DNA from 3 places in the Colwellia sp. MB02u-9 genome. Region 3 is predicted to be linked to each of the others. Evidence: predicted binding sites of a transcription regulator. Region 3 holds the regulator's gene; each other region holds the start of a gene.
What was found. Region 3 encodes FNR, which switches genes on or off when oxygen is low (the NO sensors DNR and NnrR bind a similar motif). Its sites were predicted from a motif close to TTGATCTAGATCAA; they were not measured.

Region 1 (4,188 bases), on a different contig from region 3:
TGAGTAAAACCGCATGGCGCAATAACCATACTACCGGCATTAGGCTTAATGCTTTTATTTTGGTAATAAAAGTCAGTTTCACCACCTTCCTCAACATCATTTAAATAAATTAAAAACAGTAATACCCTATGCAGCGCTTTGTTCTCACCGGGTTGTGGAAATATTTCTGAGTGCCAATAGCCATAATTACCCTTACCTTGTTCATAACGTTGGGCGTTAACCGGGGCTAAGTGAAACAAATACTTTATCAAGTTAAATAAGTTAGGTTTGCCCACTTCTTCAAAGTTATCAACAGTCAATACTACGGCCTGCTTGGTTTTAGGATGTTGTACTGTTAGCGATATACCGCCAATTAAACTAAAAAAATATTTGCCAATATAATCGGTAATTTGTTCGCTACAGGCCTGTAAAATTGTTTGCAATGCCGGTTGAAACTCTGCATGTTGACCGAGATAAATATCGTGGCTGAGCTTTTTAGTGGTATCAACGCCGTTACCCGTTCTGCCGGGCACTTGGTGTGGGCTATTGTCAAAATCGAGGATGAATTTTTTACAAAACTCGGGACTGAGTGCGTTAGGGTATACTTCAATAAAGTCTGTCATGGCTATTTTCTTATTACTCATCTGGCTTTAGCATACAACAAACTAGCGCTAATTTAATTACCTTGCTGAAAAATCTCTGTAGTATGTGTCGCAATGTTCATTTACTAAGCCTTGTTCTTCAATTGGTTTTTCAATTGGTATTAGGCTTAATGAAATGACAATCACCCAATACCGAGCTATCGATCTACTCAAGTGTTGATAGCAGCAATTAAAATAGTTAATTATTTATATAACAAAGCAATGTAGAGAGTCATTATGATTAAAGAATGTATAAGACCAAGATTTTGTGAAACGGATGGGCTAGGTCACATTAATAATACCGTAGTTGCACAATGGTTTGAGGGCGCACGCGATCCAGTTTTTAAATGGTTCTCACCTGATTTAAACCTAACAGATTGGAAATTAATTTTAGCTAAAACGACGGTTGAGTTTCATGCTGAGCTGCAATATGGCACTGATGTCGAATTAAAAACCTATATTAGCCGCATTGGCAATAGCTCGTTTGACGTCTATCAAGAAGCTTGGCAGCAAGATAAAAAATGTGCATCAGGTACTGCTGTAATGGTGCATTTTGACCATAAAACTAAAAAATCACAAAAGATATTAGCACCAACAATTAGTATTATGAATGAGCATTTCATTGAATAATTAGCGTTATCAATTACTTTTATATCGGTCTTTATTTTAATTAACCTCAGTTAGATTTTCATAAAAACACCCTGAGTTAAGAGCAAGCAAAGTAAAATTGCACTCAGTTAGTGCGGTTACATGAATTTTTACGATGAAAATCAAAGTGCTTTAAAAACTTTATCTGAGACCAGTTTACTAGCGAAAAACCGTTATATTCTGGTGGGTCGTTATTAGGGTATTAGCAATAAAGTATTTTACAAAAATAGTGCAAACCTAGCGTAATTTTTTACTCGTAGTGTTAGAATCTAGGTATTGTTATAAAAAATAAATATTCTGAGCGAGTTGACGTTTGGAAAGTACTAAATTAGTAAAGTAATACTTTACTGCAAATATAGGATTTTGTTCATGGCTGGTGTCAATAAAGTAATAATTTTAGGTAACTTAGGGAAAGACCCTGAAGTGCGTCATATGCCTAATGGTGGAGGGGTTGCTAACCTTACTATTGCAACTTCTGAAACTTGGAAAGACAAGCAAACGGGTGAACAAAAAGAAAAAACTGAATGGCACCGTGTGGTGATGTTTGGCAAACTAGCTGAAATTGCTGGTGAATATTTAAAGAAAGGTTCTAAAGTTTATATTGAAGGCGCTTTGCAAACACGTAAGTGGCAAAACCAACAAGGCCAAGACCAATACACGACTGAAATTGTTGTTCAAGGCTTTAACGGTACGCTGCAAATGTTAGATTCTCGTGGCGGTAGCGGAGCCAGTGCAGGCGGTTTTAACCAGCAAGCTCCTCAACAATCAGGTGGCTTTCAACAGCAACAACCACAACAACAAAGTGGTGGTTTTAACCAGCAAGCTGCACCTCAGCAAGCCTATAATAAACCTGCACAGCAAAGTGGTGGCTTTCAACAGCAACCAGCTCAGCAATCATCTTCACAACAGTCCGGTGGCTTCCAACAACAGGCTGCGCCGCAACATTCTGGTGGTTTTCAGCAGCAACAAGGTGGCTCTCAACAGAATGCACCTAAAGTGAATCCACAAGAACCAACTATTGATTTTGATGATGACATCCCGTTTTAGCACATAGTTAATTAATAACTAGCTTCTGAGAAAACAGTTGTTATAGGGTAAATAATATAAAAAAGGTGAGCATCTGCTCACCTTTTTCCGTTTTAAAACCAAAGTGTTATATAAAAATTACTGTTTAACACCCATTTGACTAATTAAGTGTGCTGCTTTTTTATTTTAAGCATTAAAAATGAGCAGATAATTAATCAACTTGGTATAACTCACTCATTGACTATGGCACTAGCACAATGGGTATGCCGACATGATGAGCTAATTTATTAGCCACACTGCCGAGTAATATGTCAACAATCTGAGATCGTCCTTGGCGGCCGACAAAGAGCATATTCGCGTGTAATGCTTTAATTTGCTCTTTTATTACGGTGGCAGGATCACCCCAAATAAGATCTGTGGTGATCTCTACGTTTACATTGTGGTATTTTTCAACTAATGGCGCTAACACTTTAGCTCTGGTATCGTTTTCTTCAGCTGTTTGATCTACTATGATTGGCGAGGTACCTTCAAGTAGTACAGGTTGTAAATATGACCAATCTTTTACCATTAATAACATTACCTTAGCACCAGTTTTATTGGCTAAATCAATGGCTCGCTCAACGGCTCGTAAACTCCACTGACTGCCATCGACGGCAACAAGGTATAAAGGTTTTTTCATTTTATTCTCCTGAAAGTAATCCCCGCTTATGCCACCACTTTTGATATTTCTGTTTTATACCAAAGGCTATGGGTTAAGCCCGGTTCGATTAAGTTATTGGTTATCACGATAGTAAAAATGTGCTGTTCGTTCAAGTTGAACTCGCAAGCTTTTTGATACAAATCAATATATTGATCAATTAAATAATCTGTTTGGTTGTTAGTGAGTGTCGTTTAAAATCAGGTTAGAAAAGTAGCAAGCATCAGCATAAATAACGCCATACTCAATAGTGACTAAGTACTTGTAGCTATGGTATTACCGTCAACACATTCGCGAGTAAAAATCTCACCAGTGAAAGTGTTTTTAGGGGAAATATTACCAGCGACAATATTACCAGCGACAATTTTTTCAGGAAAAATTTCACTGTCGACAATATCAAGGCACTTACTGTGTGGAAAAATTTTCTTTTGAGCTACAACCCAGTTTAGGTCACTTTATGGCTTAACTAAGAGTTGTTTTAGTGCTACCTCTAATGAAGGGTATTGAAACTTAAAGTTATTATTGAGTAGCTTGCTCGGTAAAACGTTTTGGCCATATAGGACTAAATCTGCTGACTCGCCCATTAATGCACGTAATACAAAAGCTGGAACTCTGAACAGACACGGGCGTTTGAGTACGGCACTTAAGGTTTCTGAAAACTCTTGATTACTGACTGGCATAGGCGCTGTAGCATTGATAATACCCGTGAGTGAAGTTTGGTAGACTGCCGCTAACAAAACAGCAACCATGTCATCAATGTGTATCCATGACATAAATTGCTCACCGCTAGCAATAGGTCCACCAAGGCCAAATTTGAATGGCAGTAACATTTTTTGCAACGCACCACCGTTTTCAGCCAAGACAATACCGGTTCTTATAATGCAAACGCGGGTTTTATCTGACGCGGCAGTTTGGGCTATTGCTTCCCACTTTTGGCAAACCTTGTGACTAAACTCATCGTGTATCTCTTGGTAGCTCTCATCTATCGCTAATGCGCCTTGGCGGCCATAAAAGCCGATAGCACTGCCGGAAATTAAACTATGTGGCGGATTAGTCGCTGCTTGTATTTTTTCAACTAGCTTTTGGGTTATTTTCCAGCGACTTTGGCAAATAGTATTTTTTTGTGCCTTTGACCATCTTTTGTCAACAATGGCTTCACCGGCTAAATTAATAACCACATCAAGTTCATTAAAGTCA
Region 2 (4,188 bases), on a different contig from region 3:
GCATCTTAGTCTACAGTGCATAATAAGCTTTAGTATTAACTAGTGCTTAAATAAAAAACGAAACTTATGTTTCGTTTTTTTGTTTTTATCGCTTGAAAAACCTGATCAATACAACCTATAACCTGACGAGCTCTGGCCATTGAAATAAGTAAATCAGCACTTATAAATGAGCAGATATAATCAATAGCACATGGTTATTGTTCGAAACTAAACATAAGTCCCTACATCTATGTAGGCAAGATACACGATTAATTCTTACATGGCCGTTACTCGCTATCCATGGCTTAACAGATCGCTTCACAGATCGCTTCACAGATCGCTTCACAGCATGAGTAAATCCTTGCCGATGGATTTAGCAATAGCTAAGGTGTGTTATTGAGAGCACAGCAGCCGTAGTGTATTTTAACCAGCATAGCTAAGTAATAACATAATGAAATGGGTGCAAGCCAGTAGAACAATGCAAGCGCATATTGACCAGCGATATTAATTATTGGGATTGAAGATAACGCGAGCATAGACGGCTTAAGCCATCTCAGAATAATCGATTATTTATTTTAATGACGAAGATAAACAAGAATTTAAATAATTGCCGAAAAGTAAACGACAACTATTTAAGTTCAATAGCTAAATTCAATAGTTAAGTTCAATAGAAAAAACTACTTAAGCACAGCTGCCTAGCTGAGCAATAACTGACCCATATGATGCTAGCAAAATAAGTCTTGGTATCTATATTCTTTAAAGCAGAGTATTTAATTAATATGTGGTTCTATTAATTCAAGCATAACGTCAATGTGTGCATCATCATCATTTAGTGCTGGAATATAATGATATTTTTCACCTCCCGCATCAATAAATACGTCTTTGTTTTCGTGTACTAATTCTTCTAAAGTTTCTAAACAGTCGGCACTAAATGCTGGGCTAATAATCGCTACATGCTTATTGCCATCTTCAGCAAGTTTTGCCAAGGTTTCATCTGTATAAGGTTTAAGCCACTCGGCTTTACCAAAACGCGATTGAAAGGTCATAACATAATCATCTTTACTTAAGCCAAGTTCTTCAACCACTAAACGGGTGGTTTTATGACTAAAACAATAGTATGGGTCGCCCTGCTCTAAAAAATACTTTGGCATACCATGATAAGAAAAAACTAACTTATCAGGCTTACCATGTTCAGCTATATAGTTATTAATGCTGGCCGCTAATGCCTTAATGTATAAAGGTTTGTCGTGATAACCACTTTGAAAATGGATACTTGGTATCCAGCGCCATTTTTTAATTTTATTGAACACAGCATCAAAGGTTGCCCCTATAGTTGGACCCGCATATTGTGGATACAAAGGGAGAACAATAATATTGTTAACACCGTTTTTTTGAAAATTTTCTAAAGCATCACCAATCGATGGATTACCATAACGCATAGCCACATCAACCATCACGTTATCGCCATACTTTGCTGTGAGTACTTTCTCAACTTTAGCTTTTTGTTGCTTACTAATCACTAACAAAGGCGAACCTTCCTCAGTCCAAACCGTTTCATATAACTTAGCTGATTTCTTGGGCCGCACTCGAAGAATAATGCCATGTAAAATCACAAACCAAATCAAGCGAGGAATTTCCACTACTCGTGGATCAGATAAAAACTCGCCCAAATAACGCCTAAGTGCCTTTGGTGTTGGGCTATCGGGTGTGCCTAAATTAGTTAATAATACGCCCGTTTTTGTCGTGCAATCATGAATTTTTTTACTTTGGCCTGCATATCTTGACATAATTCTCTCTATAATATTTCGTTAATGGCATTGATGAAAATGTCTGAATCAGGCTTTACGCGGCTGTTGAAGTGCTTAACCGTTTTACCATCCGCACTAACTAAATACTTATAAAAATTCCATTTAGGTGCAGTGGTTTTTTCCGCTAATGCTTTAAAAATAGGATGAGCATCACTGCCATATACATGCACAGGCGATAACATAGTAAAAGTTACGCCATAGTTTACAAAACAGATATCAGCGGTATCTTTTTCGTCATCTTCTTCTTGAAAAAAGTCATCTGATGGGAAACCGATGACCACTAGACCTTGCTCTTGGTATTCTTTATGCAAAGCTTCGAGCGCTGTAAATTGTGGAGTAAAACCACAATGACTAGCCGTATTGACAATTAACATTGCCTTACCCGCCGTTAACTGACAAAGATCAAGCAGTTCTTTAGCATGCAATTTTTTTTCACTGTGTTGCATATATGCTAAACATTGTGCTGAAGGGTCGATGTTAATGTTTTTAGTGATATCGACTTCGGCCTGCGCTTTAACGGTAAAGCTTGTTAAAGCAATAATGCTAATCAACAATAAATTTTTCATGAGCTTCCTTCTTAAGGCTATTTCTACCGACATATTATCGTAATTATCTCAGCAAAGGAATTATCCGTGCTGATGATAATGTGCTATGTATTCTATCCGCTATTATACGAATTGGAGCAATAAATTGATCACTTATTAAAAATTAAATAGCCTTATTAACAAAGCGGTGCGGAAAAACTGTTACTCAGCTTTATTGAACGATATAGTAGCCTGCAATGTGTTTGCAGCAATTATAATAAAACCTGAAACACGCATTACAACCTAATGACATAAATCAAAAGCTAGTCGGTTAATTAGGTTATTATCATCTCAATAGTGACATGACCCCATGCCTACACGTAACAATTAAGTGAAAAAGTTTGTCCAGATTACACAGCGAAAACACAGTATTTACGCCGAACACCAATAGCTTACTAAGTGCTAGTAACTTAGCTTGTATACGTGGCGACCGCCTGTTGTTTGAAACGCTTGATATTAACATTGCCGCAGGCGATATTGTGCAAGTTGAAGGGCCAAATGGTGCTGGAAAAACCAGTTTGTTGCGTATTCTTTCCGGTCTTTCTCAACCCTATGAAGGTACGGTTTATTTTCAAGATGAAAGTATTACGCAGCAACGTGAAACATTCCATCAGGATTTACTTTATTTAGGTCACTTACCTGGCGTTAAAGACGAGATGACCGCACAAGAAAATCTCGAGTTTAATCTAGCTTTACATGGCCTAAATAGTGCCACAGCCGAGGCGACATTAGCAGAAGTAAACTTACTTGGCTTTGAGGATGCGCTGGCTGCTCACTTAAGTGCAGGACAGCACCGTCGAATATCTTTAGCCCGCTTATGGCAAAGCCAAGCTAAAATTTGGATTTTAGATGAACCCTTCACCGCTATTGATAAGTTAGGCGTGGAAAAATTAGAACAATTATTTTTACAACATGCTGACAACGGTGGCTGTGTGATATTAACCACTCATCAAGATCTCTCATTACCCGCAGAGCGAGTAAAGAAAGTCACTTTAGCTTATCGTTTTTATTAGGGTCATCACTTATGACACAAGTTTCTTACCGCGCGGCCTTTGGCTTAATTGTTAAAAGAGATCTGATGATCGCTTTTCGTCATCGCGACGACATTATTAATCCTTTATTGTTCTTTGTTATTGTCGTCACGCTATTTCCGTTAGGCGTTGGCCCAGAAAGTACAACGTTATCACGCATTGCCCCAGGCATTATTTGGGTTGCGGCTTTACTCGCCACTTTGCTATCACTGGACAGATTATTTAAGTCTGATTACGCAGACGGCTCACTAGAACAAATGCTATTAAGTCCGCAGCCAATATTTATATTAGTGCTGGCTAAAATTGTTGCACATTGGTTGCTTACTGGCTTACCATTAATACTGATCGCGCCATTGCTCGCGGTATTATTGCATTTAAATGAGCACAGCTATGGTGCGCTCATGCTAACACTATTACTGGGTACGCCAGTATTGAGCTTGCTTGGCGCTATTGGTGTTGCTTTAACTGTTGGCATTAAAAAAGGAGGGGTATTACTCAGCTTATTGGTACTGCCGCTGTACATTCCCGTACTTATTTTTGCCACTAGCGCAATCGATACTGCGGCAATGAACTTACCTTATAACGGACAACTTGCTATAATCGCGGCAATATTTTTTGCCTCGTTAACCTTGGCCCCATTTGCTGTAAGTGCAGCGCTGAAAGTGAGTACAAATTAATATGATGTGGAAGTGGCTTCACCCTTACGCAAATCCTGAGATTAGCTATCATTTTGCGGGTAAAATATTACCTTGGTGCGCGCGCCTAGCCTTTGTTTTTTTAGCTATT
Region 3 (4,188 bases):
AACCCGCAGTACAGGCTGAAAATAAAAAAATACTGATCTTGCGTGCTGAAGTGGCGCGCTTAATTGCGCAATTAAGCTTAGAACAGCCCTTTAGTGCGGAAGAACACACTTTAGTAAGCAGTTTGAGCAAAAAATATAAAGTCAGTGAAAAATTTTCTCTGTTAAGACAATTATATGAATTACAGCTTAAAATTGACATTATTCCATTAGCCCTTGTTTTAGTGCAAGCGGCCAATGAATCTGCTTGGGGAACCTCTCGTTTTGCTCGAATAGGCTTAAACTTTTTTGGTGTGTGGTGTTATAGGGAAGGTTGCGGCATGGTGCCAGGTAGCCGTAATACCGGCGCTAAGCATGAAGTCGCCGCTTATAGCTCTATTAGTTTAGGTGTCGCACGTTATTTGCACAATATTAATACTAACGGTGCCTATACGGTATTTAGATCGATTAGAGGCCAATTACGTGATCAAAACCAACCGCTAGCGCCAGAAATTCTTGCAACAGGATTAATGCGTTATTCTGAACGTGGCATAGATTATGTGTTGGAATTAACTGATATGATCCGCCATAATCGACATTACTTCGCGCTATATAATAAATAAGCGCTATGTAAATGTGCTATTCCTAATTTAGGTATAAAAATAGATTTATAAATAAATTCAAATATCATGTCGGTTAAAAAAATTTCGCTTGAATTGCTTTGAAAAAGTAGTACTTCCTCAGTTTTTTATCAGCAAAAGTAATACCTCTAACTTAATAATAGCCTTATTATTATGCTATCACAGGTAACCGTTTTACATTATTTACCTTAAGGACATTATCGTCATATACTTTTGGCTAAAGGCTGTTAAAACTTCAGCGCATAATCTAGTTTAAGTTATTAAACAAGAAAAGTTGAACTAGGCGTTTAATGACCCAATTCAACTTTATGCTAGTGATGTTAGCTGATATTAATCAACATCAAGTGGTGAAATGTAACCATCGGGTTTTAATGCTAATACATCACAATTAAGCCTATCAATAACATGCTCTGCGGTGTTACCAATTAGCGCTGCCGATAAACCGGTACGGCCAATAGTACCAAGAATGACTAATTCTGCATCTAATTCAGCCGCTATGCTTTGAATGATATCTTCCGGTAAACCCTCTTTAATATGGGTGTTTTCTGGCGCAATATTAAAGGCAGTTGCATGTGCTAACATCGCTTTTTGATGATATTTTAACATCGAGCGATTATAATCACTGGCATTAAACTCTGGGATTTCTATGGCGATATTTACTGGCGTTCCCGGGAATGAGTTAACTAGGTGTAAATTAGCTTTCATGACTTGGGTCAGCTGTTTAGCTTCTGCAGTGATTTTGTTATTAAGTGCTTTATGTTCTTCCTCTTCACTACCAATGTTTAACGCCGCAAGAATATTACCGTTATCAGGCCACAAATGCTCTTTCACGAGTAAAACAGGGCAAGGACATTTGCGCAGAATATGCCAATCGGTAGGCGTAAATATCACAGATTTGAATTTGTCGTGTTGATGAGTCCCTTTAATGACAATGTCATAACCATTATTGAGTACTTGAGCAATAATTTGCTCAAAGGGACGGTTATGCCATATAACCCGACAATCGATAGAAATTCCGCTTAAATCAAGATCAGCGAGTAAAGACTCTAGCCATTGAGTGCGATCATTAATAACTGATTGGCGCATGGCTTCACGCTCATCACTTGACAGCATGGTGGTCATTTCATAAGAAAAATCATAGATGGTCAAAAATGCGGTAATGCTAGCACCTGTTTTACGTGCTAATTCTATCGCTCGATTTACCGCTTTCTGCTCTTCTGTTGTTGGGTCAACAATCGCGAGTATTTTTTGATACTTTTCCATGGCTAATTCCTTTATCAATTGTCTACTAGTGTTATAACAATAGTCTACTTTGAGGCAATAATAGTTGTCTTAAATCAAATTATTATGCTATCGGTGATAAATAATATTTCACGCTAAGCATAGCGTGAAATACCTTAATAAGGCAATGTAGAAAAGCAGGTGTTAGCGTGACATTAAAGTGCGGCGCATGCGTTTAATTTGTCGAAACTTAAAATAGTAATGAGTTTACCATCAACGGCAATTAAACCATTTTTATGAAAGCGGTTAAGCAAACGGCTGATGGTTTCAACCGTTAAACCAATATAGTTACCAATATCACTGCGGGTCATAGATAAACGAAACTCAGATGGAGATAAACCACGGGCATGGTAACGAATACTTAAGGTACTGATAAATGTTGCTAGTCGTTGCTCGGCATTTTTACGATTAAGTAATGTTAGCATTTCTTGATCTTCACGGATCTCAGTACTCATCATACGTAAAATTTGTTTTTTTAATTTTGGCATGCTGTTCGATAAATTATCGAGCGTATTGTAAGGGATCTCACAAACCATTGAGGTTTCTAGCGCTTTAGCGAAACTTGGATGTTGAGCATTGGCAATAGCATCAAAGCCAAGCAAATCACCCGCTAAATGAAAACCAGTAATTTGTTCTTCACCGTGTTTACTAATGGTGTAGGTTTTAAATGTGCCCGAACGTATGGCGTAAAGCGCATGCATGGGTTGACCGTCGTTAAATATTTGCTCACCTTTATGGATCGGCAGCTTACGGTCGATAATATTATCTAACGTTTCTAACTCTTTATCATTGAGAGAAAAGGGTAAGCATAATTCACTAAGACTACAGTTTTGGCAGTGAATATGTTGATGAATAGTGCATGATTTATAACTCATAATATCCTTTAAAATTTTTCATGATGTACGCATGAATTTTTCCATGATTTTTTATATATATAATGTCCATATCAGGCACTTTATATATATAAAATAAGTATAGTATAGATGCCGTATGAAATCACTAAGCTGGCTGCTATCTTTCTAAATAGTGTATGACTCAATAATGATTTAATACTTATGGTGCCTAGTGATACTGAAAGTAAGGCAGGCAAGGTGCCTAGTCCAAAGAAAAACATGATCAAGGCACCATCAAGGGCATCGGCACTAGCCAATGCCCAAGTTAGTGTAGAATATACCAAGCCACAAGGTAACCAGCCCCATAGTGCGCCTAAAGCGAAAGCACTTTGTACGTTTTTAATGGGAATAAATTTTTTAGTCTGTGGTGCTATGTAGCGCCAAATATTTTTACCTAAATGTTCGACGCGGCTTAACCACATAAACCACTGGCCTAAATACAAACCTAATAAGATAAGAAAAACACCCGCAATAGTTTTTAACAACGAAACAGGTAATCCGATATTTTTGGTCGCCATTGAGCTAGTGAATGCGACAAGAGCGCCAATAAGACTATAAGAGGCGATACGACCCAAGTTATAGGCCAATATAATGGCGTATTTTTTATGACGAGAGGTATCAGAAATCGCCGTCGTCAGCATGGTGCTAATACCACCACACATCACTATACAATGGCCTGAGCCTAATAATCCGATGATAAATGCGGAGAAAAAATCAAGGCTCATAAACTATTTTTTGACCTTTGCGTCTGCTTGCTCTTGTGAGGTGTTTGTTTTGTCTATCTGTGTTGTTATTGGCGTAGCATTATTGCTTTGATGGATGCTTTTTTTATCATGATCATCTTCAAATAAAATGCTCATGCCTTGCTTTTCTAAATCATCAAATTGCTCAGTTTTTACCGCCCAAAAAAAGAGATAAATACCAATAGCGGTAAGTAAAATAGCAATGGGAATTAATACGTATATCACACTCATTTTTTTAATAACCTTAAAGAATTACTTACCACTAGTATTGAACTGGCCGACATGCCAATGACTGCCATATATGGCGCTATATAGCCCATAACCGCTAATGGCAATACAATGGCATTATAACTAAAAGCCCAAAGGTAATTTTGCTTTATAATTCGCGCAGTATTTAACGATACCTGTCGCAGTGTTTGCACACCTTTGAGTTTATTGTTCAGTAATATCACATCCGCACCGCTTTTAGCAATATCAGTACCACTGCCCATGGCAATGGACAAATGCGCCGCGCCCAATACTGGGGTATCGTTTACGCCATCACCTATCATAGCTACAGCATGCGAGGCTTGCTGTAGTTTAATCGCGTTGACTTTGTCTTGTGCAGACAAATCTGCTTGTACGCTATTAAGGTGCAGCTTTGCTTGTAATTTA

Region 1: a site for FNR is predicted at 3,126-3,139, ahead of H4J65_RS17335 (universal stress protein). Genes of this name have one in related genera too.
Region 2: a site for FNR is predicted at 2,618-2,631, ahead of ccmA (cytochrome c biogenesis heme-transporting ATPase CcmA). Genes of this name have one in related genera too.

Annotation. Positions count from the first base shown of each region.
Region 1 covers NZ_JACGVF010000100.1:265,841-270,028, reverse strand. Annotated here, with positions in the region: gene H4J65_RS17350 (2OG-Fe(II) oxygenase) at 1-602, opposite strand, end outside; gene H4J65_RS17345 (thioesterase family protein) at 858-1,250, shown strand; gene ssb (single-stranded DNA-binding protein) at 1,638-2,315, shown strand; gene H4J65_RS17335 (universal stress protein) at 2,536-2,973, opposite strand; gene H4J65_RS17330 (TIGR01777 family oxidoreductase) at 3,447-4,188, opposite strand, start outside.
Region 2 covers NZ_JACGVF010000100.1:10,802-14,989, forward strand. Annotated here, with positions in the region: gene H4J65_RS16245 (cold-shock protein) at 1-9, shown strand, start outside; gene hemH (ferrochelatase) at 750-1,766, opposite strand; gene H4J65_RS16255 (glutathione peroxidase) at 1,775-2,353, opposite strand; gene ccmA (cytochrome c biogenesis heme-transporting ATPase CcmA) at 2,713-3,384, shown strand; gene ccmB (heme exporter protein CcmB) at 3,396-4,079, shown strand; gene H4J65_RS16270 (heme ABC transporter permease) at 4,084-4,188, shown strand, end outside.
Region 3 covers NZ_JACGVF010000095.1:14,792-18,979, reverse strand. Annotated here, with positions in the region: gene H4J65_RS11270 (glucosaminidase domain-containing protein) at 1-599, shown strand, start outside; gene uspE (universal stress protein UspE) at 948-1,880, opposite strand; gene fnr (fumarate/nitrate reduction transcriptional regulator Fnr) at 2,054-2,773, opposite strand; gene H4J65_RS11255 (sulfite exporter TauE/SafE family protein) at 2,854-3,516, opposite strand; gene ccoS (cbb3-type cytochrome oxidase assembly protein CcoS) at 3,520-3,765, opposite strand; gene H4J65_RS11245 (heavy metal translocating P-type ATPase) at 3,762-4,188, opposite strand, start outside.